DNA from 2 places in the Chryseobacterium salivictor genome. Region 2 is predicted to be linked to the other one. Evidence: riboswitches for the same ligand, from Rfam matches in the RefSeq annotation. Region 2 holds a riboswitch; the other holds the start of a gene.
The links. Region 2 has a riboswitch for S-adenosylmethionine ahead of NBC122_RS02430 (alpha/beta fold hydrolase). Riboswitches for the same ligand answer to the same signal wherever they lie in the genome.
Positions count from the first base shown of each region.

Region 1: it holds a riboswitch for S-adenosylmethionine, as region 2 does, so the genes downstream of both, NBC122_RS01655 (O-acetylhomoserine aminocarboxypropyltransferase/cysteine synthase family protein) here and NBC122_RS02430 (alpha/beta fold hydrolase) in region 2, are expected to answer to the same signal.

Region 1 covers NZ_CP037954.1:323,240-338,213, forward strand. The annotation lists gene porM (type IX secretion system motor protein PorM/GldM) at 1-700, opposite strand, end outside; gene porL (type IX secretion system motor protein PorL/GldL) at 752-1,438, opposite strand; gene porK (T9SS ring complex lipoprotein PorK/GldK) at 1,484-2,887, opposite strand; gene glmS (glutamine--fructose-6-phosphate transaminase (isomerizing)) at 2,995-4,848, opposite strand; gene NBC122_RS01630 (DUF4270 family protein) at 4,883-6,472, opposite strand; gene NBC122_RS01635 (glycogen/starch synthase) at 6,488-7,258, opposite strand; gene panC (pantoate--beta-alanine ligase) at 7,455-8,303, shown strand; gene NBC122_RS01645 (hypothetical protein) at 8,476-9,042, shown strand; gene NBC122_RS01650 (dodecin family protein) at 9,128-9,325, opposite strand; SAM riboswitch class I at 9,718-9,823, shown strand; gene NBC122_RS01655 (O-acetylhomoserine aminocarboxypropyltransferase/cysteine synthase family protein) at 9,957-11,252, shown strand; gene NBC122_RS01665 (IS256 family transposase) at 11,623-12,843, opposite strand; rRNA gene rrf (5S ribosomal RNA) at 12,979-13,086, opposite strand; rRNA gene NBC122_RS01675 (23S ribosomal RNA) at 13,260-14,974, opposite strand, start outside.
Region 2 covers NZ_CP037954.1:516,980-531,953, reverse strand. The annotation lists gene NBC122_RS02470 (stage II sporulation protein M) at 1-577, shown strand, start outside; gene NBC122_RS02465 (DUF4013 domain-containing protein) at 534-1,502, shown strand; gene NBC122_RS02460 (DUF4129 domain-containing protein) at 1,492-2,280, shown strand; gene NBC122_RS02455 (DUF4350 domain-containing protein) at 2,306-3,463, shown strand; gene NBC122_RS02450 (AAA family ATPase) at 3,512-4,519, shown strand; gene NBC122_RS02445 (DUF58 domain-containing protein) at 4,555-5,877, shown strand; gene NBC122_RS02440 (OsmC family protein) at 6,059-6,487, shown strand; gene NBC122_RS02435 (MGH1-like glycoside hydrolase domain-containing protein) at 6,932-9,553, opposite strand; SAM riboswitch class I at 9,670-9,773, shown strand; gene NBC122_RS02430 (alpha/beta fold hydrolase) at 9,827-10,777, shown strand; gene NBC122_RS02425 (ACT domain-containing protein) at 10,767-12,305, shown strand; gene NBC122_RS02420 (homocysteine S-methyltransferase family protein) at 12,333-13,343, shown strand; gene metH (methionine synthase) at 13,417-14,974, shown strand, end outside.

The DNA.
Region 1 (14,974 bases), 190 kb from region 2:
TATCTGCATCCACTTTTTCCTGAAGCATTACCGATAAAGCATCACCCTGAATTCCTCTTGCAGAAGACTGGATTACTTCTAAATTCGATAAGGCAGCAATTAAAGGCTGGTTATAAAATTTATATTGATTGAAATTTTTATTGTTTTTAGGTTTTGCAAACTCCGAAATCATTTGTTGATTCGTTCTGTCAACCAAAGCTTTCATCAACGGGTTTGACCCGAAAGTCTGGTTTACATAATTTCTAAAAGCATCAATCTTTGTTTTTAAATCAAGTGCTATTTTGGATGGTTTTGTTTCATCGCCTCCAACAAAAAACATATTGGTAGAAGGTTCTGTATTATTTAGTGCAGCAAAACTTTCCTGAATTTCATTTTTAGTATCGTATTCTGCGTCCTTACTTAAATTTCTTTTTAACTCTTCGATTGATCCCACTAAATCGTCAGCTTTCGCTTCCAGTCCTTTATAGTTATCCAGAGGTGCAGTAAATGTTTCTGGAGATTTTTCAGCTTTTACTTCGAGAGTCTTTTTAAATATCGCATTATTACTCTCCGTCAACACCCTGGTCTCTTCCAAAGAACCGGTCGTATCTTTATAGGATCTGATGATTTCCTGATCGATCTGCATTGCAAGCATCGCAATGAAAACCAAATACATCAAGTTGATCATCTTCTGACGAGGTGTCTGTTTTCCTTGTGCCATTTTAATAAATTTTGTTAATAGTTTAAATTTTAAATATAAATGGTAAGAAAACTATGATTTCATTGCGCTAAGCATTCCGCCGTAAACTCTGTTAAGACTATTAAGGTTAGAAGTTAATCCTGATAATTCTTCGTTAAATTTCTCTGAATGTAAAGCAGATTTCTGCATGTCTTCTACATACTTTTTGCTATATTCAGTTTGCGTTTTTCCGTGCTCCAACTGGAGTGCGTATAATGCATTCATGCTTTCAAGATGACTTGCTGCCAACATCAGCTGATCGTTATATTTTGCGGTAGAACCACTAACATCCACTGTTTGATTGATTTGATCTACAGAACTTGAGAATTTTTCGATTCCTGTTCTTAACCGGTCAAATAAGTTTACATCCAATTTAGCATCAGCAAGCATTTTATCTAATTTATCCGACAAAGAAACCTCCAGTTCTTTCACTTCTGCCAATTGCATTGCACCGGAAGAATGTTTTGGATTTGGAGTGGCATGGCTATCTAAAAGTTCCGGATACACGTTTTCCCAAGCATAAGATTCTTCAGATTTTGGAGCATCAAATGCGAAGATCGTAAAAATAACCGCCTCAGTAATCAAACCGATCGCCAAAGTTACATTACCTGTAAGCGGACCAATACTCCAGTGGGTCATTTTGAAAAGTGCTCCTAAAATTACGATTGCAGCCCCAATTGAGTAGATGAAATTATAAGTTGCTTCTTTAGTTTTAAACATGTGCTATGATTTTATTAGTGGTTATTAAGTAATTACTGTTTTTTTTTAATTTGTTCTCTTCTTGTATTTAGCAGTTCCCTCAGGAATATCCTGAACTGTTCTAAAACCAATATAACTTCTTGCCGAATCTTTTCTCTCGTAATCTCTAGATCCGGTCATTAACAAATAACCGATATCTTTCCAAGATCCACCGCGTACTGTTTTCCGAGGCTCTCTGTATGCTTGATTGGACAAATAAGGATTCAAGGTAGACGCAAACTGGTAAGTTGAATTATTGTAAGGAGATTCCGTCCATTCTGCAACGTTCCCTGCCATATCATAAAGCCCAAATCCGTTTTTAGGGAATTTCTTTACGGGAGCAGTATAGGTGTACGTTCCTTTCTTTTCATCTTCGATATAATTACCTCTTTTCGGTTTAAAGTTTGCCAAATAACATCCTCTGTCATCTTGCAGATAAGGCCCACCCCAAGGATAGGTTGCGTTCTCTTTACCTCCTCTGGCCGCATATTCCCATTCAGCTTCAGTCGGAAGACGGAATGACATTGCTTTTTGCTTTTTCTTTTTCAAAGATTCGTTATAATCGGATTTTAACTTTGATTTAAAATTACAAAACGCTCTTGCCTGATCCCAGGTTACTCCGACTACAGGATAATTTTTGTAAGCACTGTGCCAAAAATAGCCATCATACAGAGGTTCGTTATATGCATAATTAAAATCCTTTAACCAAACCGTGGTATCGGGATAAACGGCGATACTTTCTTTTTTCAAATATTTAGCACCTCTTGATTTATCTTTAACTGCAGACTCAATATCTTCCCAATTGTAAGCGTACTTCAGTTTTCTGGTATCAATAATTCGCTCATTATTGATTCTTTCTGCCGGCGGAAGGTACACTGATTCTAAAATCTCTGCATACTGAGCATCCGGATAATCCGAAGTTCTCCATTTCAACGGAACGCTCCAATCTAATTTTTTAGACTCGTCATAACCATCTCTTCCCCCCTGGGACTCCATAAACTCCTGGTAAGCATTGGGAGTGGTACCTGCTTTTTTAGAAGCGTAGGCAAAACTACCAATCCCTGCTCCTGAACCGTCGCCAGCTGCTTCAGCTAATAAAGAGCGCACGACACTATCCCGAACATAATTAATAAAAACTCTATACTCGGCATTAGTGATTTCGGTTTCATCCATAAAGAACGAAGAAACAGTAACCGTTTTAAGCGTTGCCTTTTCGGGAGTATTGGTAAAATCCTGATCAGCTAAACCCATCACATAAGACCCGGCAGGAATTGCCACCATACCGTAAGGTCTTTCTGAAACAAAGGATTTTGATTTGTTTCTAGGTATCAACTCTCCTTTGGATCCTCCCTTGCCGGCTGAGCTTCCCCCGCTTTTTGAACACGAGATTACTACAGTAGCTGATAATAATATAAGGAATACTCTTTTCATTCTAATAATTGAAATTAAGCGGTAAATATATAATTTTTTGGAAAAACATTTATGATTTTTTTTCCAAAACGTAAAAATGTCTGTATTATTTTACAATCATTTACTTTTTATTCAACAGTAACTGATTTTGCAAGGTTTCTCGGTTGGTCAACATTGGCTCCTCGGTACACTGCAATATAATAAGCCAGTAATTGTAAAGGTACGGAGGCGATAATTGGGGAGAAACATTCTGAAGTTTCCGGGAATTCAATTACATAATCTGCCACAGAAGCAACTTGCGTGTCACCCTTGTTTACCACTGCAATAACTTTACCTTTTCGCGCTTTAATTTCCTGAACGTTACTTACAATTTTGTCATAATGCCCTTTTTTCGGAGCGATAATAACGATTGGCATATTTTCATCGATCAAAGCGATCGGACCATGCTTCATTTCGGCTGCAGGATATCCTTCTGCATGAATATAAGAGATTTCTTTTAACTTCAAAGCTCCTTCCAGCGCCGCAGGGAAATTATATCCTCTTCCTAAATAAAGGAAATTCTGGGCATCAACAAAGTTCTTTGCAATTTCCTTTGTAATTTCGTGGGTGGTTTCTAAAACTTCCTGAACTTTTTGCGGAATGGTATCCAGTTCGGTGATTAATCTCATGAACTCCTGATTGCTCAAATGTCCGTTGTGCTTCCCTAATTTTAAAGCAATCAAAGAAAGAACGGTCAACTGGGCAGTAAACGCTTTTGTTGAAGCAACACCGATTTCCGGTCCTGCGTGCGTATAAGAGCCTGCATCAGTAACTCTTGAAATGGAGGAATCGACGACGTTACAAATTCCGTACACGAAAGCGCCTCTCTCTTTAGCCATTTTAATAGCGGCCATCGTATCGGCAGTTTCACCTGACTGTGAAATTGCAATCACGATATCTTTTTCAGAAATAATTGGATTTCTATATCTAAATTCCGAAGCATATTCTACTTCTACAGGGATTCTTGCAAACTCCTCGATTAAATATTCTCCGATAAGACCGGCATGCCAAGAAGTACCACAAGCGATAATGGTGATTTTCTGTGCTTGGTTTAATCTTTCCAGGTTATCCCAGATTCCGGCCATTTTGATGATCCCTTCTTCTACCAATAGTCTGCCTCTTAAAGTATCGTGAATTGATTTTGGCTGTTCGAAAATTTCCTTTAACATGAAATGTTCGTAACCTCCTTTTTCAATCTGCTCCAAACTCAGTTTTAACTGTTGAACTTCCGGGGTAATTTTTACATTATCTTTAATATTTCTGATGTCAACACCGTTTTCTAAAGAAATAGTAGCCATGTGACCTTCTTCTAAATAAACGGCCTCTTTTGTAAATTCAACAAAAGGAGAAGCATCCGAAGCAATGAAATATTCATTATTTCCTAAACCGATGGCTAAAGGAGAACCTAATCTGGCAACCACCAATACTCCGGGAAAATCTTCGTGCATCACTGTAATTGCATACGCACCGAAAACTTCATTTAAAGCATAACGAACTGCCGTAGGGAAATCCATTTCCTCATTAATATCCATAATATATTGGATGAGATTCACCAATACTTCTGTGTCTGTTTCTGACTGAAAAGTAAATCCTTTCTCGGTCAACATAATTTTCAGGGTATCATAGTTTTCGATAATCCCATTATGAACCAAAGCGATTTTTTCATTATTTGAAAGATGTGGATGTGAATTTCTATCACTTGGAACCCCGTGTGTTGCCCATCGGGTATGCCCCATTCCTATATGTGCGGTACCTGCTAAATTTCCTGAAATAGCGACCAAATCATCTACTTTACCTTTCGTCTTTGAAACACTAAAAACTGAATTATCATTTTCGAGTACAATTCCCGCACTGTCATATCCTCTATACTCTAATCTGCGAAGCCCATTGATTACAACTTCATAAGCATCCTGAAAACCAGTATATCCTACAATTCCACACATATAATATCTTATTTTTTAGTTATTGTTTTTCTAATTATTGTTTTTGTCCGTAAGTCAGGATCAATCTTGCACTTTTATCATTGCCTGGATTTGTAAGATCGGTTCCTACCAATACCGCTCTGTTAGGGGTGTAACTTCTGGTATTAAAATTCTGAGCACCTAAAGAAGGATATAAAGATCCTACTAAATTACCTCCGGCATCTGTAGTATAAGCACCAACATTTAATATCAGATCGTAATTGCGTTCTTGTTTTTCAATAATATTTTTAAAGGTCTGCGTAATTCCAATATCATAGTATGCTGGATTTTTTTGCAAATCATAGGCTTTCACCAAATTATAAATTCCGGTGCCTGCTAAAGCACTCATGTCAAGCAAATAATTGTCAAGATATTCTTTCTCCCCTGGTTTAGGAGCTAAGTTTCTTTGTCTTACAACAAAATAATTAGGTTTTGCGTAATTATTAGACCAACTGGATACATCAGTATAGATACGGATTTTGGCTGAAATAATACCAATCTTATTATTGTTAAATAAAGTTCTGATATTGGCAACATCTGCAGCTGGAACCCGAAGACCAATTCCCGGGCCTCCCATTCCCTGTGCAAAAAGCTTTGCATCACCGGTTATTTGGTTTGTTGTCGCTAAAGCAGTTGCCGAAGGTGTTCCTGTACGGTTGAAAGCAATCTGATTAAAAAACGCATTAGAACCTCCCATATTCATCATGTACACCGACTGCTCTCTGGTGGTTACTCCATTAGTGACTTTATCATTTTTGTAATAAAGATTAAGCTCTGTGGTAGTAGGATCAAAATTAAGAAGATAGCCGTCGTTTTCATCAACAGAAACTTTAATCCCTTTAAAATATCTTATAAATGAAGCTGCATCGGCAAGCTCCGGAGAAGAGGCTTTATTAATAATCTTATTCGCAAAAAACGCACTGTCTAAAGGGATTCTCAGTGCAGCACTTCTTTCAAACAATACTGTATCATCACTCGTTTTGGTCACTTTAACCAAATGAACATTTCCGTCAAAAGTTTTTGCGCCAATCTGCGCACCTGTATTCACAACTTTGTTAGAATAAACGACATCCGTATTTGAACCTAAAAAGTCGGTAACTTCATAAACCTTAAAGTTCAAAAGCGTTTTCCCTCCAATTTTGGTATTACCATATTTAATCACTGGATAGGTACTGACAACTTTTTTCGACGGTACAGCACCTTCCGGATAAATATATTTATCATTGGTCACTGTAGTCACAGAATCTGCTGCATACTGCGGCTTAATGACCAATACCGCTGAATCCAGTTTTGCATTGGTTCCAAAATCGGGATTTGCTCCAGATAATCTAACCTGAGAAACGTATGCAGATTTCTGCATTCCAAATTGAGACTCCGAAAAAGCGCCCAAAGTTGCACTTTGCAACCGCGCCGCATCTGTTCTTATGGAATCGTGATTATTGGAATTATAAGCGATAATGGGGTAAGATACTTCCTTCCCTTTCGCTCCGTCTTGAAAAAATTGTGAACCCAACTGATCTGCATCCGGTTCACAATTCACTAAAATTAAACTCCCAATTACTAATGTTGCAGTAATTTTGAATAATTCTTGGATATTTCTTATCATTAAATATAAATTGATTTAGTATAATTTGTTGATTGAATCAGCGTCGATATATTCTGATTTGGCCGTTTTAGTATCGGTGAAAGCTTTGTTAAGATCCTCTTCAAGGAATTCATCACCTTTTATTACTAAATCAACCATATCGATACTTTCGATAACGAAACTCTGAAAACTTGGATTTTTAAACGCTTTTAGTCCGGTTATATTGTCGAACTTCATTTTTTCTTCTACAGATTCAGATAATGCCATGTTATCCTCATTATAAACAGAAAGCACTATTTTTGAATCATTAAAATAAGAATCATTTTTGTAAAAAGTCTTTAAATAAACCGGTATAAATGAGGCCATCCATCCATTCAGGTGAATCACATCGGGCACCCAGTTAAGCTTTTTGATGGTTTCGATCACTCCTCTGGCAAAGAAAATCGCACGTTCATCATTATCGGTGAAAGGCTGTCCTTTATCGTCGATGTAGAATTGTTTTCTCTTGAAATACTCTTCATTGTCGATGAAATAAACCTGCAATCTCTCTCCCGGTAAGGATGCTACCTTAATAATCAGGGGTTGATCCAAATCATTAATAATAATATTCATTCCGGATAGACGAATTACCTCATGCAATTGAAATTTTCTTTCGCTGATCTGGCCAAATTTTGGCATAAACACTCTCACATCATTTCCGTCTTGGTGCATTTTGAGTGCCATTTTACTCACCATTGTCGCCATATTGTTATCTTCCTGATAAGGAGACATCTCCGTGGTTACATATAAAATCTTTTGGTTCGGCATAAATTCTAACTTTCTTCTAAATTTTTGGGCAGAATATTCTACAAGGCAAATTTACGAAATTTTAATGTAATAATTTTTAATTAACATTAATTAAGATTATTACCCAAAAAAAATGACAGTATTCTAAAAAAATCATAAAAATTTACCTGCCCGTTTGCGGGAAATTGTTATTTTTACAAGGATAATCTAATTAATTATGGAAATTTTCAGAGACAAAAAAACACTTATAGATTACGTCGAAAGACAGAAAGAAATGGGCAAAAAAATCGGTTTTGCTCCAACAATGGGTGCATTACACGAAGGCCATCTTTCACTATACAAAATAGCCGCCGCAGAAAACGATCTGGTTATTTCCTCCATTTTCGTGAATCCTACTCAATTCAATAATCCTGATGATTTAACCAAATACCCGCGTGATACCGAACGGGATATTGCGCTGCTGAAAAACACCGGAATTGTTGATGCCTTATATCTGCCAGAAGTTGCCGATCTCTATCCAGACGGACTAAAAAGTAAATCCTATGATTTCGATGGTCTGGAAAATGAAATGGAAGGTAAGTTTCGTCCCGGACATTTTGATGGAGTAGGAACAGTAGTAGAAGAACTGTTAAGACAGGTAAAACCCAACAATGCTTATTTCGGGGAAAAAGATTATCAACAATTGGCTATTATCGAAAAGCTGGTCGACCAGCTACACCTTCCTGTGAAAATCCACGGTGCACCAATTTATCGGGAAGCAAATGGGCTCGCCATGAGTTCTCGAAATGAAAGACTAACCCCTGTTCAAAGAGATGCAGCCAAAGTGATTCACGATACTTTGTTAAAAGTAAATGACTGGTTCCGGGTCATTACCGTTCCTGAAATAAATAAACGCGTGAAAGATATTTTTGATGACCAGCGCGGAATGACTTTAGAATATTTTGAAATCGCCGATGAAAAAACTTTAAAACAAACCGATTTCTTTTATAAAGATAAAAAGTACCGCGCGTTTATCGTCGTAAATGTTGGTACAGTGCGGTTAATTGACAATTTGCATTTGGATTAAATTCTTTGAAACCTAAAAAAGAGTGTACTTATATTGATGCTCAACTCCGAATATTTGAAAAATAAATGACAACCTATAAATACTTTTCATAAATTCCCCTGGGTATCCATCTTAAGGGGATTTTTTGTATGTTTAACTTTTTATTAATTAACCTCTTATCAAAAACGAAAACATGAAAGCACTGCTCTATCTTGCACTCCTGCTTCCCGTCAATTTTCTGGCGCAGGAAAAAACAAATTCCGAAAAATTCTGGACACAATTAGCAGCACATTGCGGAAAAGCGTATGAAGGTGAAATAATTTCCGGAGGTGCTGAAGGCGACGGATTTACCGGCAAAAAACTCATAATGCACGTTCGGTCATGTGAAAAAAAAGAGATCAAAATTCCTTTTTTCGTAGGTGACGATAAATCCCGAACGTGGGTCCTGCATATGAATCCCGATAAAATTTTAAGTTTAAAACACGACCACCGAAATCCCGACGGAACCGAAGAAAAAGTAACGCAATATGGTGGCACAAGTTCAAATGTAGGTCTGGAGAACCTTCAAATGTTTCCTGCTGATGCACATACCACCCAGATGTTGCCGAAAGCAGCTACCAATATTTGGTGGTTCACCATTGATGGTGAAAGTTTCACTTATAACCTTCGCAGAGTCGGAAGCGACCGTTTGTTCACCGTACGATTTGATTTGACTAAAACGATTGAAACACCAGGCGCGCCTTGGGGAACAAAAAATTAAAATCAATCGCTAAATCATAAATCCAGTATAAAAAACATCCATTTTGAGTCTACAAAATGGATGTTTTTTATTGCCGAATAGCTGATTATTCAACCCTGAAAGAAACCTTACAAACGCATCCGTAAGTTGAAATTTCACCATCTTTCACATGGCATTTCATATCTTTTACATAAACGCTGTCGATGTTTTTTATGGTTCTCGAAACTTCTTTTACGGCATTTCTCACAGCGTCATCGAAACTAATTTCTGAAGTAGCAATTACTTCAAGTACTTTTACAATCATAACAGGTGTTTTTAGGTTACCCTAAATTTAATTTAAACATTTCAAACCAAAGAAGATTTAACAAACTTTAATACAATACATTAAGGAATAAATTTTAATCTAATCATTAGGTGCTCAGATAAAAATCCCATACAAAAACAGAAAAATTAATGATCAAATCTGAACCAGTCATTCTGAAATCTGCGATTATCAACTCCAAAATTTGAGCTTAAACGATAAAATAACAATACCTATTTTTTAAATAAAGCGAAATCATAAAAAAATACTGTTACTATTTAAATCTACTTATAAATCAATAGTTTAAAAAAAAAACGTAAAATGTAACTGGCATTTTTTGGAGATTCAAAATATTTATATAGATTTGCAGTCTTAAACGTTCTTTAAAACATCGCAACTTATTCAGAAAAGTGGAGGGAATTGACCCTATGAAACTTTGGCAACCTGTTTAGAAATAAATAAGGTGCAAAATTCAACTCGCCAGCGCGGGAAAGATAAGTCAGATATTAAAATTTAGAAAATAGAATTTCTATATATTAAGCTCTTTTGATTTGTCGAAAGAGCTTTTTTTATGCTCTTTCGACAAGTATTTTCAAAGGATAAGTTGCAAAATTTAAAACAAATTAATTAAAATATGAGCAATTTAAAATTTGAAACTTTACAGGTTCACGCCGGTCAAACCGTAGATCCAACCACCAACTCACGAGCTGTTCCGCTCTATCAAACCGCCTGCTATACTTTTAATGATGCAGATCATGCAGCTAATCTTTTTGGGTTAAAAGAATTCGGAAATATCTATACGCGACTGATGAATCCAACCACCGATGTTTTCGAAAAAAGAATGGCTGCTTTGCACGGCGGTATCGCAGCTTTGGCAACAAGTTCGGGACATGCCGCACAGTTTTTAGCATTGACCAACATCCTGCAAAACGGCGACAATTTCGTGAGTTCTCCCTATTTATACGGCGGAAGTTATAACCAGTTCAAAGTCTCCTTTAAAAAATTAGGGATAGAAACGCGCTTCGCAGATAATAATGACCCAGAAAATTTCGACCGGTTGATTGACGAAAATACGAAAGCCATTTATTTGGAAACCATTGGAAATCCAAGTTTAAATATCCCGGATTTTGAGGCAATTGCGGAAGTTGCCAAAAAACACGGTATCCCATTAATTGTCGATAATACTTTTGGTGCTGGCGGTTATCTTTTTCAGCCCCTGAAGCATGGTGCGAATATCGTGGTAGAATCTGCTACCAAATGGATTGGTGGGCACGGAACTTCTATAGGCGGAATCATTATTGATGGTGGAAATTTCGATTGGGGTAACGGAAAATTTCCGCAATTATCCGAACCTTCTGAAAGTTATCACGGCTTGGTATTTTCAGATGTTTTTGGGGTAGATTCTCAGTTTGGAAATATCGCATTCATCATTAAAGCCAGAGTTGAAGGTATGCGTGATTTCGGCCCTGTGATTTCTCCTTTCAATTCTTTTCTTTTGTTGCAGGGTTTAGAAACATTGTCGCTTCGCTTAGAAAGAACGGTGAGCAATGCGCAAACCATCGCTGACTATTTGGAAGATCATCCTAAAGTAGAAAAGGTACTATATCCGGGATTATCGAGTTTTCCGGATCATGAAAATGCCAAAAAATATTTAAAAAAAGGTTTTGGCGGCGTGCTTAGTTTTGATATTAAAGGAGGAAAAGAATCCGCTGTGAAATTCATTAATCATTTATCCCTGATCAGTCACGTTGCGAATGTTGGAGATTCGAAAACTTTGATTATCAATCCGTCATCAACGACTCACGAACAACTTTCTGAAGCCGAACAAGAAAAAGCAGGCATTCGCCCAGGTCAAATAAGATTGAGTGTGGGAATCGAACATATTGACGATATTATCGCTGATTTGGAATCAGGTTTTTCGATCATTTAATTATTAAAGTTAAAAGAAAAGAGTGAATAATTTCACTCTTTTTTTATTTAATAAATATTTAGTTTATAATCTAACAGAGGAAATTTAGCCATTTTATTTTTCTCAAGTTTCCTTGTAAAACTACTTCAATCATCGAAGTACAAATGCATCCGCAGAATCTTTCAACGCAAAAAATTAAAAAATTCAGAAGCAACTTCAGAGGAGTCAGAGATCGGGCGTTTTTTCTATTCAGACTACAAAATATTTTGGTAGTGTCTTAAAGAGTGTGTAAAAAAAATGTTGTCGTTGTTGTTGATTTGGTTTAGAAATGTGGGTAACTTTAAGCGAAGCGTAAAAAAGTTATCCATATTTCTAAATCAAACCGCTACTTCTATGTTTGCTTTTTTTTAAGTTCCTCTATTTCTCGAAACGTTGTTACTGGATAACTGTAAGATTTATATTCTTTTTCCATCGCAACAGAACCCATTAAAAAAAGTATTGATTCTGGACTAGACATCGCTCCACGCATTTTCAAAACCCTTTTGTAATCCCTGTTCAAGCGCTCGATCCAGTTCGTTGTATAAATCCTTCGCTGGATCGAGGGTGGATAATTTAAGTAGGTAAAATAAGCGATGTTTCGCTCGTTTGAGAACGATTTCAAACTTGAATAACTTTTTTGGTACTTCTCTACAAAACTACACAAATTTTTAAATGCTTCTACAGCAGTGATACTTTTTGTTTCAATAGCAAATGTTTCCAGTAGTTCTTTACCAATTTCCAGTCTTTTTGTACGTGGAAAAACTGCTAATATATTCCGTTTGATATGCACCACACAAAGCTGATGTGAAGCATTGGGAAAGGATTCTGCAATCGCATTCTCAATTGAAGTCAAACCATCTGAGGCAATTAATCCAACACTTTGTACACCTCTTTCTTTTAGGGATTCCAGTTCCATTTGCCACAATGTAGCACCTTCTGTTGGATGATTGACAATACTCAGAACTTCTCTTGATCCGTCTTCTTTGATCCCCAAAATCGTGTAATAACCTTCTTTACTAACTGATTTGTCTCTTCGTGTATGTACAAAAGTAGCATCAATATAAAGTACCAAATAATGTGATTCTAATTTTCGTTTTAGCCAAATATCAACTTCCTCACGACTATCTTTCATCAGATAACTAATCTGCTGTTTGCTGTATTCTTTGCCATAAATCTCTTCGTATACATCGCTAACCTGCTCCGTGGTTAAGCCACGACGATATAAACTGAAAATTAATTTGCGGCGTTCTTCATCTTCGTTGCGAAGTACATTTAATAAAACTGGATAAAATGTACCATTTCTTGTTCTTGGTACTTTTAAAATCATCTCTTTGCCAAATCCCCTGGCTTTTCTCTCCCGGTATCCATTGCCATAGTCTCCTTCATTCTCCTGCTGATGAAGATGTCTTTCACTTTTCATAAAAGCATTTAAGGTTAATTGCATCAATAAGTTGCTCCCATTTTCAGAATTTGCGACATTTAATAATAAATCCGAAATTTGTTCTGTGTAAAGTTCATAAGTCTGTACATTTATTTGTTGTAATTTAAAAATACAACTTTTTACTTTACACACTTTTTTAGTACAGTATCAACTTTTTGCTTAGTCCCCAAGTTTTGAAACTGATCCTTTTCTTTTTTATTTCAGTATTTTCTCTGATTTCAGGTCACAAAAAAAAGCCCATCAAAATAAATTGATGAGCTTTAAAAAAACTGGCGGCGACCTACTCTCCCGCGTTAGCAGTACCATCGGCGCTAGAGGGCTTAACTTCTGTGTTCGGAATGGGAACAGGTGAGCCCCTCTGCTAAAACCACCCTAAAGGTTGTTTTGTACAAAAGGTTGTACAGTATATGTATATTAGTAGGTTATAGATGCTAGGTGGTAGACCGTGGTCTATCATCTATCCGTCTATCATCTTTTAGTCTAACTAAAAAATCGATAAAAACGTTCACAAAGAGCAAACCTTGTTGCACTTCCAAGTACCTTAATTAGGCAATAAATCTACGGGTAATTAGTACTACTCGGCTATGACATTACTGCCTTTACACCTATAGCCTATCAACGTTGTCATCTCCAACGACCCTTAAAAGATGTCTCATCTTGAGGCAGGTTTCGCACTTATATGCTTTCAGTGCTTATCCTTTCCAAACGTAGCTACTCAGCGGTGCTCCTGGCGGAACAACTGATACACCAGAGGTTTGTTCAAATCGGTCCTCTCGTACTAGATTCAAGCCCTCTCAAACATCTAACGCCCGCAATAGATAGAGACCGAACTGTCTCACGACGTTCTGAACCCAGCTCGCGTGCCACTTTAATGGGCGAACAGCCCAACCCTTGGGACCTTCTCCAGCCCCAGGATGTGACGAGCCGACATCGAGGTGCCGAACCTCCCCGTCGATATGAGCTCTTGGGGGAGACTAGCCTGTTATCCCCGGAGTACCTTTTATCCTATGAGCGATGGCCCTTCCATACGGAACCACCGGATCACTATGTCCTGCTTTCGCACCTGATCGACTTGTAGGTCTCACAGTCAAGCACCCTTATGCCATTACACTCTACGCACGGTTACCAAGCGTGCTGAGGGTACCTTTGAAAGCCTCCGTTACTCTTTTGGAGGCGACCACCCCAGTCAAACTACCCACCACGCAATGTCCTTCCGTTAAGAAGTTAGGCTCCAAATAAACAAAGGGTGGTATTTCAACGTTGACTCCACCGACACTAGCGTGCCAGCTTCAAAGTCTCCCACCTATCCTACACATTGTTTATTCAAAGTCAATACGAAGTTATAGTAAAGGTTCACAGGGTCTTTTCGTCCCATTGCGGGTACTCGGCATCTTCACCGAGACTACAATTTCACAGAGCTCATGGTTGAGACAGTGCCCAGATCGTTACACCATTCGTGCAGGTCGGAACTTACCCGACAAGGAATTTCGCTACCTTAGGACCGTTATAGTTACGGCCGCCGTTTACTGGGGCTTCAGTTAATTGCTTCGGTTACCCTAACAACCTTCCTTAACCTTCCAGCACCGGGCAGGTGTCAGACCCTATACAGCATCTTTCGATTTAGCAGAGTCCTGTGTTTTTGATAAACAGTCGCCTGGGCCTCTTTACTGAGGCCAGCATTGCTGCTGGCGTCCCTTCTTCCGAAGTTACGAGACTATTTTGCCTAGTTCCTTAACCATGATTCACTCTAGCACCTTAGGATTCTCTCCTCGACTACCTGTGTCGGTTTTGGTACGAGTTGCTTCACTTCGGCTTTTCTTGGAAGCACTTTCCCTACAACAACTTCGCCCGAAGGCTAGGTCTTGACTATTCCGTCAGTCTCCAGTAAGTACGGCACTCCGTCCCCTTTTTAGTGTGAGCAAGTATGGGAATATTAACCCATTATCCATCCACTTCCCCTTTCGGGTTCGCGTTAGGTCCCGACTAACCCTCAGCTGATTAGCATGGCTGAGGAAACCTTAGTCTTTCGGTGAGGGGGTTTCTCGCCCCCTTTATCGTTACTTATGCCTACATTTTCTTTTCTGTCCGCTCCACAACATCTCACGACACTGCTTCGGCGCAAACAGAATGCTCCCCTACCAGATATAATTCAAAAATTATAAATCCATAGCTTCGGTACTATACTTATGCCCGATTATTATCCATGCCGAACCGCTCGACTAGTGAGCTGTTACGCACTCTTTAAATGAATGGCTGCTTCCAA
Region 2 (14,974 bases):
GGGAAATGCGGTGGGCGTTTATCAGCAAGGTTCGGATTGGGGAAGTGCCATTGCCATCATTTTTAACAATCTGAAAGTCGGCGCTATTCTATTTGTCTATGGCGTTTTCGGTGGCGTAGGAACTTTGTATGCTTTGTTGCAGAACAGTATTATGCTCGGCTCATTTCAGTATTTTTTTCACGAACATGGCGCATTGAAAGAAAGTGCGAGTGGAATCTGGCTCCACGGCGTTTTCGAAATTTTCAGCATGGTTGTAGAAGCGATGGCAGGATTGATTTTAGGCGCTTCCATTTTATTTCCGAAAACCTATTCGCGTTTTAATTCCTTTAAATTGGGTTTTAAAGATGCTTTTAAAATATTTTTAAGTACCGTTCCCTTTACTATTGTCGCGGGAATTATCGAAGGTTATGTGACAAGATATGCGTTGGTAATGCCGGGAATTATTAATGGACTTATCATTTTCGGCACGCTTTCATTGGTCGGTTACTATTATTTTATCTATCCATATTCAGTAGCAAAAAAAACAAGAATACATGATGCAGTTTTATCAGAAACGGGACTTCGGAACCTTTATTAGCGACACATTTGCCTTTTTTAAAGAACACGGAAAAAACTACTTTAAAAATTATCTTTTAATCAACGGGATTTTATTAATTCTGATGGTTCTGATTTTTGTTTTAGGATACCGTGAATTATTCTCACAAATGATGGGTTCCAATACCAGCGGACAGAATTATTATTTTGAGGCTTATTTTCAGGAAAACCAGACGATGCTTATTTTCGTTTCCACTATTGTGTTTATTCTGTTTCTGGCCGTCACGATGGTTTCCTATTCGTACCCGATTCTGTATCTGAAAAGGCTGACTGAAACCGGTGATAAAAATATTAAAGCCGACGATATTTTAAGTGATCTGAAAAGCAATATCGGACGGTTTCTGAAATTGTTTCTCGGACTGCTTTTTATCGTAACACCGCTGGCGATGATCGTCTTCGGACTATCGGTGATGTTGATGTTTATCCTGATCGGGTTTTTGCTGATATTTTTAGTCGGACCCACTTTGATGAACATCGTTAATTTTTTAATGTTCGATTATTTCAATACCAGGAAAGGTTTTTTCGAATCTTTGAGTTATGCCGTAAGAGCGCAGTTCTCTTATCGAAACGGTCGGGAAAAATCTCCTTTTTGGAAATATTGGGGTTCCACCGTCGTGATGTATTTAATCATTCAAACGGTTTCGTCCATTTTCACGATGATACCGATGATGATTATTTTTGGCGGGATGATGACGGTTCCGCAATCGGGAGAATTGCAGCAAAACCCTTTTGAAGGGACTATGGGAATTTTTATTTTTATCATCTACGGAATTTCCCTTCTTTTTTCTTTTTTAATGATTAACGTTATTTTTGTAAACTCCGGATTGCAGTATTATGACAGCCGCACAGACCTTCACAGGAATTTAGACTTATCAGAAATCGATACGATTGGCAGCAATGAAATTTAGGATATTCCTCTTCTTTTTTATATTACAGTTTATAGCCGGGAATTCTAAGGAACTTCCGCCACCGCCCATTACCCGTTTTCCCGATTCGTTGGAAACTTATGAAAACGGACAATATTACACCGATTCTCTTCTGCTCGAAAAGCCTACGACCAATAATATTGTTTTTCCAAAAAGTTTTGATCAAAAATTTCAGTCCAAATATAAAGGGTCTGATTATGATTACACGACGGTAAAACCCAGAGAATCGATCTGGCAAAAGATTCAGAAAAGAATAATGAAAATTCTGGAAGCGATTTTTGGAAAAGTTGATCCCAGCAAAACTGCTTCGTATGCGGAAAATATCATGCGGATTTTCGCAGTGATCATTATCGGTTTTGTGCTCTATTTTTTAATTAAATTTTTACTGGGCAAAGACGGAAATTTATTTTTCAGTAAGAAAAATAAGAAAATCAATGTCGACGATCAGGATCTTCACGAAAATATCCATGAAATAAATTTCAGTGAAAGCATTGAAAAATTTGAAAGTCAGAAAGAGTACCGTTCCGCGGTTCGTTATCAGTTTTTATTGGTTTTAAAGAAACTGGCCGATAAAAAACTGATTGCCTGGAATCCCGAAAAAACCAATAAAGATTATCTTTCAGAATTAAAATCAAAAGATGTAAAATCGGGTTTTAAAGAACTGGCTTACGTTTTCGAGTATGTCTGGTATGGCGAATTTGAGATTAATGAAGAAAATTATCTTTATTTTAAACAGAAATTTTTAAATTTTAAGATCTAGAAATCTCATTGGGATTTAGTGAAACATGAATAAAACACTCAAATTATATGGCTTGATTTTCATCATCGTGATGGCGGTTTTGGCGTTGCTGGAACTGACAAAATCCGACGTTACCGATTGGCGCAAGAATTTCGATGTTCATGAAAAGTCGCCTTTTGGTTTGTTGATCTTTAGCAAAGAAGTGGATCACCTTTTAAAAAATAAAGTACAGCGAACCGATCTTTCACCTTATGATTTCTATAAAACGCAAAAATTAAAACCTCATAATATTTTAATCGTCCAGTCAGAAATCGATTCGGAATCCTGGAATAAAATTCTGCAGAACGTCGAAAGCGGATCCGATGCGATGATTATTTCAGATTCTTTCAATAAAAAAGTGGCCGACTCGCTCGGTTTTTTACCTTCAAGAATAAGTTATGAAGATTCTAATCTTTTATTGTTGACCGACGAAAAATTCGCTCAGGATTCTTTAAAAATCGATAAGTTACCGTCTGGAAAAGGATTTGAACTTATTCTTGAAAGTGATGAAATCTTAGGAAAAGAGGAAAGTGACAGTAAAATGGCGAATTTTATTAAAATCAGTCACGGCAAAGGAAATCTTTATTTACATGCAGAACCATTGATTTTAACTAATTATTATTTGCTAAAGCCCGGGAATGAAAAATATGTTCAGGATGTATTTTCTTATCTTCCGGACCGGGAAACGGTTTGGTTTTCGGGAGCCAATAAAAACAGAACAGAATCCCGGTCGCCACTGCGGTTTATTTTGTCGAAACCCGCGCTCCGTTACGCCTGGTGGTTGTTTTTAGGTGGACTTTTATTGTTTATCATTTTTAATGCGAAACGCAAACAGAGAATCGTTCCCGTGATTGAACCGAAGAAAAATAAGTCGGTCGAATTTGTAAAAAGCATCGGGAATTTATATTTGCAGGAAGGCGATTTCCATGATATGATGGCAAAAAAAGCGCAATATTTTCTCAATCGGGTGAGAATGGATCTGTTAATCGATACCAAGGATTTAGATGAGAAATTCATTCATCTTCTCCATCTGAAAACCGGAAAAAGTGTAGAGGAAATTACAGAAGTCACCGAATTGATTAAGAAAGGACAGGATCCTTATGCCAGTGTGATGAAAGAAGATTTAATAAAAATGAATACATTGTTAGACGGGATTTTACAATAAAATCCATCAACTTTAATTAAAAAAAAGACCATTCAACCCAAAATAATTATGGAAAATTTTGCAACTCAAAATCAAGAAAATCTAAATACTGAATTTCGCCCGCGATTGGATATGACCGAACTTCAACAAAGTTTGGAAGGTGTAAAAACCGAAATAGGGAAAGTGATTATCGGTCAGGAATCGATGATCGAACATTTGTTGGTGGCACTTTTGTCTAATGGTCATGTTTTGATCGAAGGCGTTCCCGGAGTTGCAAAAACCATCACGGCAAAATTACTGGCGAAAACGGTAGAGGTCGGTTTCAGCAGAATTCAGTTTACACCGGATTTGATGCCTTCTGATATTTTGGGAACGTCAATTTTTAATGTTAAAAATTCAGAATTTGAATTCAAAAAAGGACCAATATTCTCCAGTTTTATTTTGATTGATGAAATCAACCGTTCACCTGCGAAAACCCAAGCCGCTTTATTTGAAGTGATGGAAGAACGCCAAATCACGATGGATGGGAAGCAATACGAAATGCAGGAACCTTTTTTGGTGGTCGCCACACAAAATCCAATCGAACATGAAGGAACATATCGCCTTCCGGAAGCGCAACTCGACCGTTTTCTTTTCAAAATAAATGTCGGTTATCCAAATCTTTCGCAAGAAATAGAAATCATTAAAAATCAGCATGAAAATAAACTGGAAGATAAAACCGATGCTGTGCAGAAAGTGATTACCGGCGCACAGTTGAAAAATTATCAAAATCTGGTGAAAGACGTTGTTGTGGAAACTCAGCTGCTCGAATATATTGCAAAAATCATTGTGAATACGAGAGAAAATCAATTCCTTTATTTGGGCGCTTCCCCCAGAGCGAGTTTGGCCTTACTGACGGCTTCTAAATCATTTGCCGCCGTTCGTGGACGAGATTTTGTAACGCCGGAAGATATCAAAGAAGCCAGTTACGCCGTTCTTCGCCACCGCGTGATGGTTTCCCCGGAACGCGAAATGGAAGGTTTAACGGCTGACGAAATTATCCGTCAAATTTTGGAAGCGATAGAAATTCCGAGGTAATGAATTTTGTGGTGAAAATATTAAAACATTAAAAAATGAAAAACCTATACCTTAACAACCGTCTTTTCTTCGCGCTTTTCGGTGTGGGATTTACTTACGTTCTGGCGTTTTTCTTTCCGGTTTTAATGTGGATTGCACATGGGGTTTTGGTTTTAATTCTCATCGTATTTATCGTTGATTATATGCTTTTATTTAATCAAAAAAAGGCAGTTCAGGCACAAAGAATTTTACCTGAAAAGTTATCGAACGGTGATCAGAATTCGATAAAAATTGATTTAAAAAATAATTATCCGTTTACCATTAAAACGAAAGTGATTGATGAAATTCCTTTTCAGTTTCAGAAGCGGGATTTCAATATTGAAAGAACCATTAAACCAAATAAAAATATGCTTTTTGAATATCTACTTGAACCGAAAGAACGCGGTGAATACAGTTTTGGGAACCTCAATGTTTTTGTAGAATCGCCTTTGGGATTGGTTTCCAGAAGATTTACTTATCAGAAAGAAGCGGTGTTGCCGAGTTATCCATCTTTTATTCATTTAAGAAAATATGAATTGATGGCGCTTCAAAACGAATTTCTTTTGGGTGGAATTAAAAAAATCCGCAAACTGGGTCACACGATGGAATTTGAACAAATCAAAGAATATGTGCCCGGTGATGACGTAAGAACGATTAACTGGAAGGCGACTTCGAAAAGAAATCAATTGATGGTCAATCAGTTTCAGGACGAGAAATCGCAACGGATTTTCATGTTGATCGATAATGGCAGAACGATGCAAATGCCTTTTAATGGATTAAGTTTACTCGATTATTCGATTAATGCAACGATGGCTTTAAGTCACATTATCCTGAAAAAAAATGACCGTGCCGGAATGATGACTTTCTCCAAAAAAACAGAACATAAAGTGGCTGCCGACAATAAATCAGGACAGTTGAAAAAGATTTCGGAAGCGCTTTATAATATTCAAACTAATTTTTTCGAAAGTGATTTCAGCAGATTGTATCAGGATGTAAAATATACAGTGGGACAAAGAAGTTTGATTTTACTTTTTACTAATTTTGAAACTTTGGACGCGGTAAACCGACAAATGAAATATCTCCGCGGAATTGCAAAAAACCATTTGTTGGTGATTATTTTCTTTAAAAATGCTGAACTTCAGAGTTTAATCAATACGAATCCGGAAAATATTCAGGAAGTCTATGATGAGATCATCGCCGAAAAATTCGAGTACGAAAAGAAATTAATTATTCAGGAACTTCGGAAATACGGGATTTACACGGTTTATACTTTGCCGGAAAATTTGAATATTGAAGTCATCAATAAATATCTGGAAATTAAAGCGAGAGGAATTTTATAATTTCTTTAAACATGATATATTTTACCGCAAAAGAGACAAAAGTTTCAGTGTGAAAAACGAGCAAATCAAAGAATGCAAAAGTTATGGTCTGCAATTTTTTTTAGTTTTTAAAAATGAGAAACTGGCTTTTGTGTACTGGCTTTTTTATAGAAATCCAATAAAGTTTTAATAAATTTGAGATATGAAAATTACCCTAAATAGAATCAACGATGATTACTTGTTTGAATGCACCAATTCGTTGGGCAACAAAATTCTTTTAGACAATACGTCGCAATCTGAAGGAACGAAAGGCGTTTCTCCCATGGAAACTCTTTTGATGGCTGTTGCCGGTTGCAGCGGAATCGACATGGTTTCAATCCTGAAAAAGCAAAGACAGGAAATTACCAAATTTTCTGCAGAAGTGGTTGGTGAAAGGATTCAGGTTGACGAAGCAAAACCGTTTAAAACCATTTTGGTTACATTTTTTGTTGACGGAAATATAGATCCGAAAAAAGCCGAACGAGCCGCTGCATTATCTTTCGAAAAATACTGTTCGGTTTCTAAAACCCTGGAACCGAATGTGACGGTGAATTACGAGGTTTTCGTGAATGGTGAGAAAGTAGGAATATAGTAAAAATTTTAAATAAAAAAATGAATAAAAAGATATTTTATTATGTCGCGTGTATATATTTATTAGTTAAAGGTGTTGCTGCATTACGAAAAATAATATTTATTAAAGATAGTATAATCATAAGCAGTTCAACTGAATCAATGGCTTATAAAATCGGATATGTATCAGGAATTGTTGCCGAAATTATCATTTGTCTTACTTTAGTAATATTTATTTTTCAGAATTTTATAATGAAAAAATCCTTGACCGAACGGAAATCCATTGAACAGATTTAAAAATTTGTAGAAACTGATCAATCACATTTAAAAATAATAGAAGCCGTCTCATAACTATATGAAACGGCTTCTTTTATGGTTTTCTCACGGACTCCTGTTCGAGCATAGGGTTCAAATATTAGAATCTCTGAGGGTTAGTTGGAGTATTGAGACACTTTCTTCATAATTCTTACCTCGGCCGCGAACCCATTCTCGGCTGTATCAATTTTGCAATCGTCGCCGTCCAGCCGGTTTGGTGAGATGCACCAATTCCTTCGCCCGTATCACCGTTGAAATATTCGTGAAACATAATGTAGTTTTTGAAAAATTCATTGTGGTTCAACAGATCATTTCCGCCATTGAAAGGCCTGTTCCCGTTTTCATCTTTACTGAAAATCGAGTAGAGTCTTTTGCTCAAGTCGGTAGCGATAAAATCGAGATTCCGGCTTTTTCCGCTGTTGGTAGGATATTCGATCTGTAAACTGTCGCCATAATAATAATGGAAACGCTGTAAACTCTCTACAATCAGAAAATTAATTGGGAACCAAATGGGGCCGCGCCAGTTGCTGTTACCCCCGAACATGCTGCTATCACTTTCTGCCGGAGTATATTTCACTTTGAAATCTTTGCCATCGACGGTGAAGAGATAGGGCTCATTTTCATAAATTTTCGACATCGAACGGATTCCGTAATCTGATAAGAATTCATTTTCATCAACCATTCGGCACAGAACTCTTTTCAGCCGGGTTTTTCGCAGAATGCTCATCAGGTGTTTTCCGCCTTTTCCTTCTACTTCCCAATGTGAAACCAAATCAGCCAAATGCGGTTTGTTTTTAAGAATCCACTGCATTCTATCCAGAAAATTAGGCAGTTTTTCCAGCATACTGTGTTCTACAATTTCTACGGCAAACAAAGGAATTAACCCAACAATACTTCTCAATTTTAAGGAAATAGAATCGCCATTGTTCAATTGCAGAAGGTCGTAGAAAAAACCGTCTTCGTCATTCCACAAACCATTTTTCGTTTCGCCGATATTTTCCATGGCTTCGGCGATATAGAGATAATGCTCGAAAAATTTAATCGCCATATCTTCATAAATCGGATTGTACTGTGCCAGTTCCATTGAAATCCGCATCATGTTCAGAGCAAACATCGCCATCCAACTCGTGCCGTCGGCTTGCTCTAAATGGTCGCCGTTTTTGAATTCCATATTACGGTCAAAAGCACCGATATTATCCAAGCCTAAAAATCCGCCGCCAAAAACATTGTTTCCTTTTTTATCTTTTCGGTTCACCCACCAGGTAAAATTCAATAATAATTTTTGAAAAACACTTTCCAGAAAAGGAACATCGGGTTTTCCGTTGATCATCTGGTCAATTTTAAAAACCCGGAAAGTGGACCACGCATGAACAGGCGGATTGACGTCGCTGAAATCCCACTCATAAGCCGGCAATTGTCCGTTCGGATGAATGTACCATTCTTTAGTGAGTAACCTTAATTGTTGTTTCGCAAAACCGGAATCCAGAATAGCAAAGGGGACACAATGAAACGCCAAATCCCACGTCGCAAACCACGGATATTCCCATTTGTCGGGCATCGAAATAATGTCCTTATTCTGCATGTGTTCCCATTCTTTATTTCTCACATGATGATGGAAATTTCTTGGGGCATTCAGTTTCGGCTCTCCTTTCAGCCATTTAGAGACATTATAATGGTAGAACTGTTTGTTCCATAATAGTCCTGCAAATGCCTGTCTTTGAATCATTTTTTCTTCTTCATCGGTAATTTCTTTTTGGATTCCTTGGTAGTATTCGTCGGCTTCTTTTTTTCTTAAACTAAAAACGTCGTCGAAGTCAAAGAAAGCATTTTTCATATCATGCGGACTCAACCGGAAATCGAAAGTTTTGCTTTCGCCGGCTTCAATTTCTGTATCGATTGCGAAACAGGCTTTAGTTCCGGTTTGGTCAGGATTTACAGCATTTCGGTCGTCATGAATTATAAAATTATTGATGCCGTCTTTATAGTATTTTGGTTCACTGCTCGCGCCATGAATTGTAGCCGGATTACTTTCGTTATTGCAAAAAAGAGCTTCTGTATTTTGATCCCGGGAATATAATTTGATGACGGGTAAAGACTCATGATGAATTTCAATGTCGCCGGTTGCCGAAGATTTTAGTTGAGGTTGATAATCTCCGAAGCCCCAGTTCCAGTTGTTTCTAAACCAGATTGTTGGTAAAATAACAAGCGGCGCTTTGTGACGGCTCCGGTTTACTGCCGTGACACGGATTAGATAATCATCATGATTTATTTTAGCATATTCAATGAAAAGATCAAAGTAATTATTGTCATTAAATATCCCGGTGTCGATCAACTCAAATTCCGGATCGTGCTTCGATCTCCTTGCGTTTTCTGCAATTAAATAGTCATAAGGAAATTCACTGACCGGATATTTATACACCATTTTCATGTAAGAATGGGTCGGTGTATTATCCAGATAATAGTAGAGTTCTTTTAAATCCTCGCCATGATTTCCTTCATGATTACTCAATCCAAAGAAACGTTCTTTGATCATTTTGTCTTTGCGGTTCCAAAATGAAAAAGCAAAACATAATCTTTGTTTAGAGTCACAGATTCCTGCGATTCCGTCCTCACTCCAGCGATAGGCTCTGCTGATGGCCTGGTTGTAAGTTGTATATCCCCAGGCATTTCCATCATTGCTGTAATCTTCCCGAACCGTTCCCCATTGTCTGTTGCTTACGTACGGTCCCCACGTTTTCCAGTTCTCATCGAGCATTCTTTCTTTCTCCGTCATCTTTCTAAAATAATTTCTGGTGCGAAATTAAGGAATAAAATAGATTCCTAAAATTTGTGAGATTATATTTTAATGCTTTCCTTTGCACCGAAATAAGTTCATTTACATATTTGAAAATGTTATTAAGAAAGGTGGAGAGATTAGACTCAATGAAACCTTGGCAACCCTTCGGAAACGGAGAAGGTGCTACATTCTATCCCGATTTGGGAAGAGATAACAGAATCCTATTTTACCTTTCTCAGGTAGCATTTTCAATTTTAATTTTAAGAAAAATTGAAAAATTCGCTACAACATCTCAAACTCAAAAATCATCATTTAGTATCAGGAAAAATCCTTGATATTGATTTATCGTATCAACTTTATGGTAAAGATTTACACGCTGCTCCAATTATTTTGGTCAATCATGCCTTAACCGGAAATTCGAATGTTGCCGGAGAAAACGGCTGGTGGAATTCTTTAATCGGAGAGCATAAAATTATTGATACCAATACTTTTTCTGTCATCTGTTTTAATATTCCCGGGAATGGTTTCGATGGAAATTTAATTGAAAATGAACAGGATTTTACACCAAAAGATATTGCGGCTATTTTCCTTAAAGGTTTATCATTTTTAAATATTTCCAGACTTCATACTTTGATTGGCGGATCCTTAGGCGGAGCGATTGGCTGGGAAATGTTGGCATTAAAACCCGACTTGGCAGAAAGTTTCATTCCGGTAGCCTGTGATTATAAAACCTCCGATTGGTTGCATGCGCAGTGCTTGGTTCAGCAATTCTTATTGAATCAAAATGATCAGCCTTTGCAAAAAGCCAGAATTCACGCCATGTTGTGTTACCGAACGCCGGCATCTTTAAATGAAAGATTTAAAAATGAAATTCATCCAGAAAAGCAGATTCTGAAATCCCACGACTGGCTCAGTTTCCACGGTGAAAAATTAAACGAGAGATTTAGTCTGAATGCCTATCGGTTGATGAATCATCTGCTGATGACCATTAATACAGATCAAAAGAAACTCAAAAAAATCAAAGCCAATATTCATCTCATCGCTGTCGATTCCGATTTGTTTTTCCCCGCTTTTGATATGCAAAAATGTTATCAGTTTTTACTCGAATCAAAATCAAATACTTTCTACCACGAAATAAAATCCATTCACGGGCACGACGCTTTTTTAATGGAATACGACCAACTTAATCAAATTTTAAATACCATCATTCATGAAAAATAAAACCGAAATAAAGATTTTAAAAAACAGATCCATCATCAAATTCGAAGGAAAAGATTTCTTAGGCGAAGTCGGTATCGACGGCAGAATCTTCAAAGCACTGACTTACGCAAGAATCAGCGTGGGCGTTATTTCCCAACAGGCAATAGAAAACGGCATTTCAGTTTTGGTGAACGAAAGTGATTCCGAAAAAGCAGTGAACTGTTTGATCGATGAATTTGAAAAAGAAAGAAAATCAGGAAAAGTAAGTCAGATTTTCAGCATTAATAATGTTTCTGTTTTAGGATTTGTTGCCCAAGATTTTAATAAGATCATGTCGGAACTGGCGAGGAATAATATTTTTCCTTTGATTCTGAATCAGATTGCGGCCGAAAACAGGATCAATATCGTGGTCACTTCTTTGCAGGACGAGAAAGCGAAAAACATCATCGAAGCCGAAATCAATTCAAAACCTAAAACGGTCCATTTAGCGGTGATCGGACATGGGAAAGTGGGATCGACGCTGATTGAGCAGGTTCTGCAAAATTCAAAAGAAATCAGGAATCGTAAAAATCTTGATTTAAAAATTATTGCAGTGGCAAATTCCAGAAAAATCGCCTTTAATAAAAAAGGGTTTAATGAAAACTGGGAACAGGACGTTTTAGTCGCGGAACATGAATCGAACATGGATTCCTTAATACAGTTTTCACAGGTTAATCAACTCGAAAACCTAATCGTAGTCGATAATACCGCAAGTGTCGATTTTGTGAAAAACTATACGCTTCTGGCAGAAAACGGCTTCGATCTGGTTTCATCCAACAAGATTTTCAACACTTTATCTATTTCTGAATACCGGGATTTCCGACGTGTTTTAAATAAGAGAAATAAAAAATATTTATATGAAACCAATGTTGGAGCAGGTTTACCTTTAATTGATACCATTAAATTACTGCATTTGTCGGGAGAAAATATTACCAGGATAAAAGGCGTTTTCTCCGGTTCTCTCAGTTATATTTTTAATAATTTTTCAGTTCGTGATGAGAAGTTTTCGACGGTTTTGAAAGAAGCAATGGAGCAAGGATTCACAGAGCCGGATCCCCGGGAAGATTTATCGGGAAATGATGTCGCCCGAAAATTATTAATTCTGGCCAGAGAGCTCGATTTAAGTAATGAATTTAGCGACATCAATGTTCAAAGTTTAATTGCGGAAAGTTTATTGAATCTCGATAGAAATGATTTCCTAAACAATTTAGATGTTTTGGATGCTCATTTTGATGAAGTGAAAAAGAATCAAAAAGAAAATCACGTTCTGCGTTTGGTAGGAGATTTACATGGTGATTTGCAACAAGAAAAAGGAGAACTCGATGTTCAGTTAATTTCAGTTCCTTCCAATTCTGCCCTCGGACAGTTAAAAGATTCAGATTCTATTTTTGAAATTTATACCGAAAGTTATGGTGAAAATCCGATCGTAATTATGGGTGCCGGAGCCGGAGCAAAAGTAACTGCCAGAGGTGTGTTCGGAGATATTCTGAGATTATCTGAAAATAAATAACCGTCATTTTAATTTTATTGGAAAAAAATGAAAAATACAGCAGCACTTTATAAAGTCTTAAATGAAAGAATCCTCGTCCTCGATGGGGCGATGGGAACGATGCTTCAACGCTATAAATTTTCAGAAGAAGATTACCGAGGTGAACGATTCAAAGATTGGGAATATTCTCTAAAAGGAAACAACGATTTACTTTCACTTACGCAACCTCACGCCATCGAAGAAGTTCACAGAAAGTATTTAGAAGCCGATGCTGATATTATTGAAACGAATACTTTTTCGGGAACTACCATCGCTATGGCTGATTACCACATGGAAGAATTGGTTTACGAACTCAATTATGAATCGGCAAAAATTGCGCGCAAAATTTGCGATGAGTTTACTTTAAAAAATCCTGATAAACCTAGATTTGTGGCAGGGTCCATGGGTCCGACCAATAAAACAGCGAGTTTAAGTCCGGATGTGAATGATCCGGGTTTTCGGGCGGTTACTTTTGATGAATTGCGACTGGCGTACAAATTACAGGCAGAAGCACTTCTAGACGGAGGTTCAGATATTCTTTTGGTCGAAACAATTTTCGATACTTTAAATGCGAAAGCAGCGCTTTTTGCGATTGATGAAATTCAGGAAGAAAGAAATATTAAAATTCCAATCATGGTTTCGGGAACGATTACTGACGCTTCGGGACGAACTTTGAGCGGACAGACCGCAGAAGCATTTTTAATTTCTGTTTCTCATTTAAATTTATTGAGTGTTGGATTAAACTGCGCTTTGGGAGCAAAACAATTAACGCCTTATTTGGAAACTTTATCCAAAAATTCCGACTTCTATATTTCTGCTTATCCCAATGCAGGATTACCCAATGCTTTCGGTCAATACGATGAAAGCCCGGAATTTATGGCAGAACAGATTCGCGAATATGCCGAAAAAGGTCTCATCAATATTATTGGCGGTTGCTGCGGAACAACACCTCCACATATCAAAGCCATCGCTGATTTGGTGAAGGATTACGTACCGCGTTTAAAAAATGTACCAGTTTAGTGATGTAACAATTTACCAATCATGGTCTTCATCGTTACATTGCTACACTTTTATATTGTTACATTAAAATATTATGAAATATCTAAAACTCTCAGGTCTCGAACCTTTAATTATAACGCCGGAATCCAATTTTATTAATGTTGGAGAACGAACCAATGTCGCTGGTTCTAAGAAATTTCTTCGACTCATTAAAGAAGGAAACTATTCAGAAGCACTTAATATTGCCCGCGATCAGGTGGATGGCGGCGCACAAATCCTCGATGTTAATTTTGATGATGGATTGCTCGACGGAAAAATGGCAATGGTGAAATTCCTGAATTTAATTGCTTCCGAACCGGATATTTCCCGGATTCCGATGATGATCGATTCCTCAAAATGGGAAATTCTGGAAGCCGGATTACAGGTCGTTCAGGGAAAATGTGTGGTGAATTCCATCAGTTTAAAAGAAGGAGAAAAGGAATTTATCAGCCATGCAAAGACGATAAAAAGATACGGCGCTGCAGTAATTGTAATGGCTTTCGACGAAAATGGACAAGCCGATAATTACGACCGAAGAATAGAAATTTGCAAACGATCCTACGATATTCTAGTGAACCAAGTGGGGTTTCCATCCGAGGATATTATTTTCGATCTCAATATTTTCCCCGTCGCAACGGGAATGGAAGAACACCGCAGAAACGCTTTGGATTTCATTGAGGCTACAAAATGGGTTCGAGGAAATTTGGCAAATGTTTCGGTGAGTGGAGGCGTTTCCAATGTTTCGTTTTCTTTCCGTGGAAATGATAATGTACGGGAAGCGATGCATTCCGTTTTTCTTTATCATGCAATCAGAGCCGGAATGAATATTGGAATTGTGAATCCATCGATGTTAGAAGTGTATGACGAAATTCCGAAAGAGTTGCTGGAGTTGGTAGAAGATGTGATGCTCGACAGAAGAGACGACGCAACCGAGCGACTTTTAGATTATTCCGAGCGGGTAAAATCTACTAAAAAAGAATTTGTAGAAGAATTAGAATGGCGGAAAGAACCATTACAAAATAGAATCACCCACGCTTTGGTAAAAGGAATTGATCGATTCATTATTGAAGACGTTGAAGAAGCAAGAATTATTTCTAAAAGACCTTTAGGTGTTATTGAAATTAATCTTATGAACGGAATGGGTGTTGTCGGCGATCTTTTCGGAAGCGGAAAAATGTTTTTGCCGCAAGTCGTAAAATCCGCGCGGGTAATGAAAAAAGCCGTTGCTTATTTGCAGCCTTTTATTGAAGCGGAAAAAGATGAAAAGCAAAAACCCAATGGCAAAATTTTGATGGCGACTGTAAAAGGCGATGTCCACGATATTGGAAAAAATATTGTGAGCGTAGTTTTAGGCTGCAACAATTATGAAATCATCGATTTGGGTGTCATGGTTCCGGCGGAGAAAATTATTCAGGCAGCGATTGACCACAATGTTGATGTGATCGGTTTGAGCGGATTGATTACACCGAGTTTAGACGAAATGGTTCACGTCGCGGAAGAACTGCAAAGAAAAAATCTGAATTTTCCATTGTTAATAGGTGGTGCCACCACTTCAAAAGCGCATACTGCCGTGAAAATCTTCCCCAAATATGGAAACACAGTTATTCATGTCA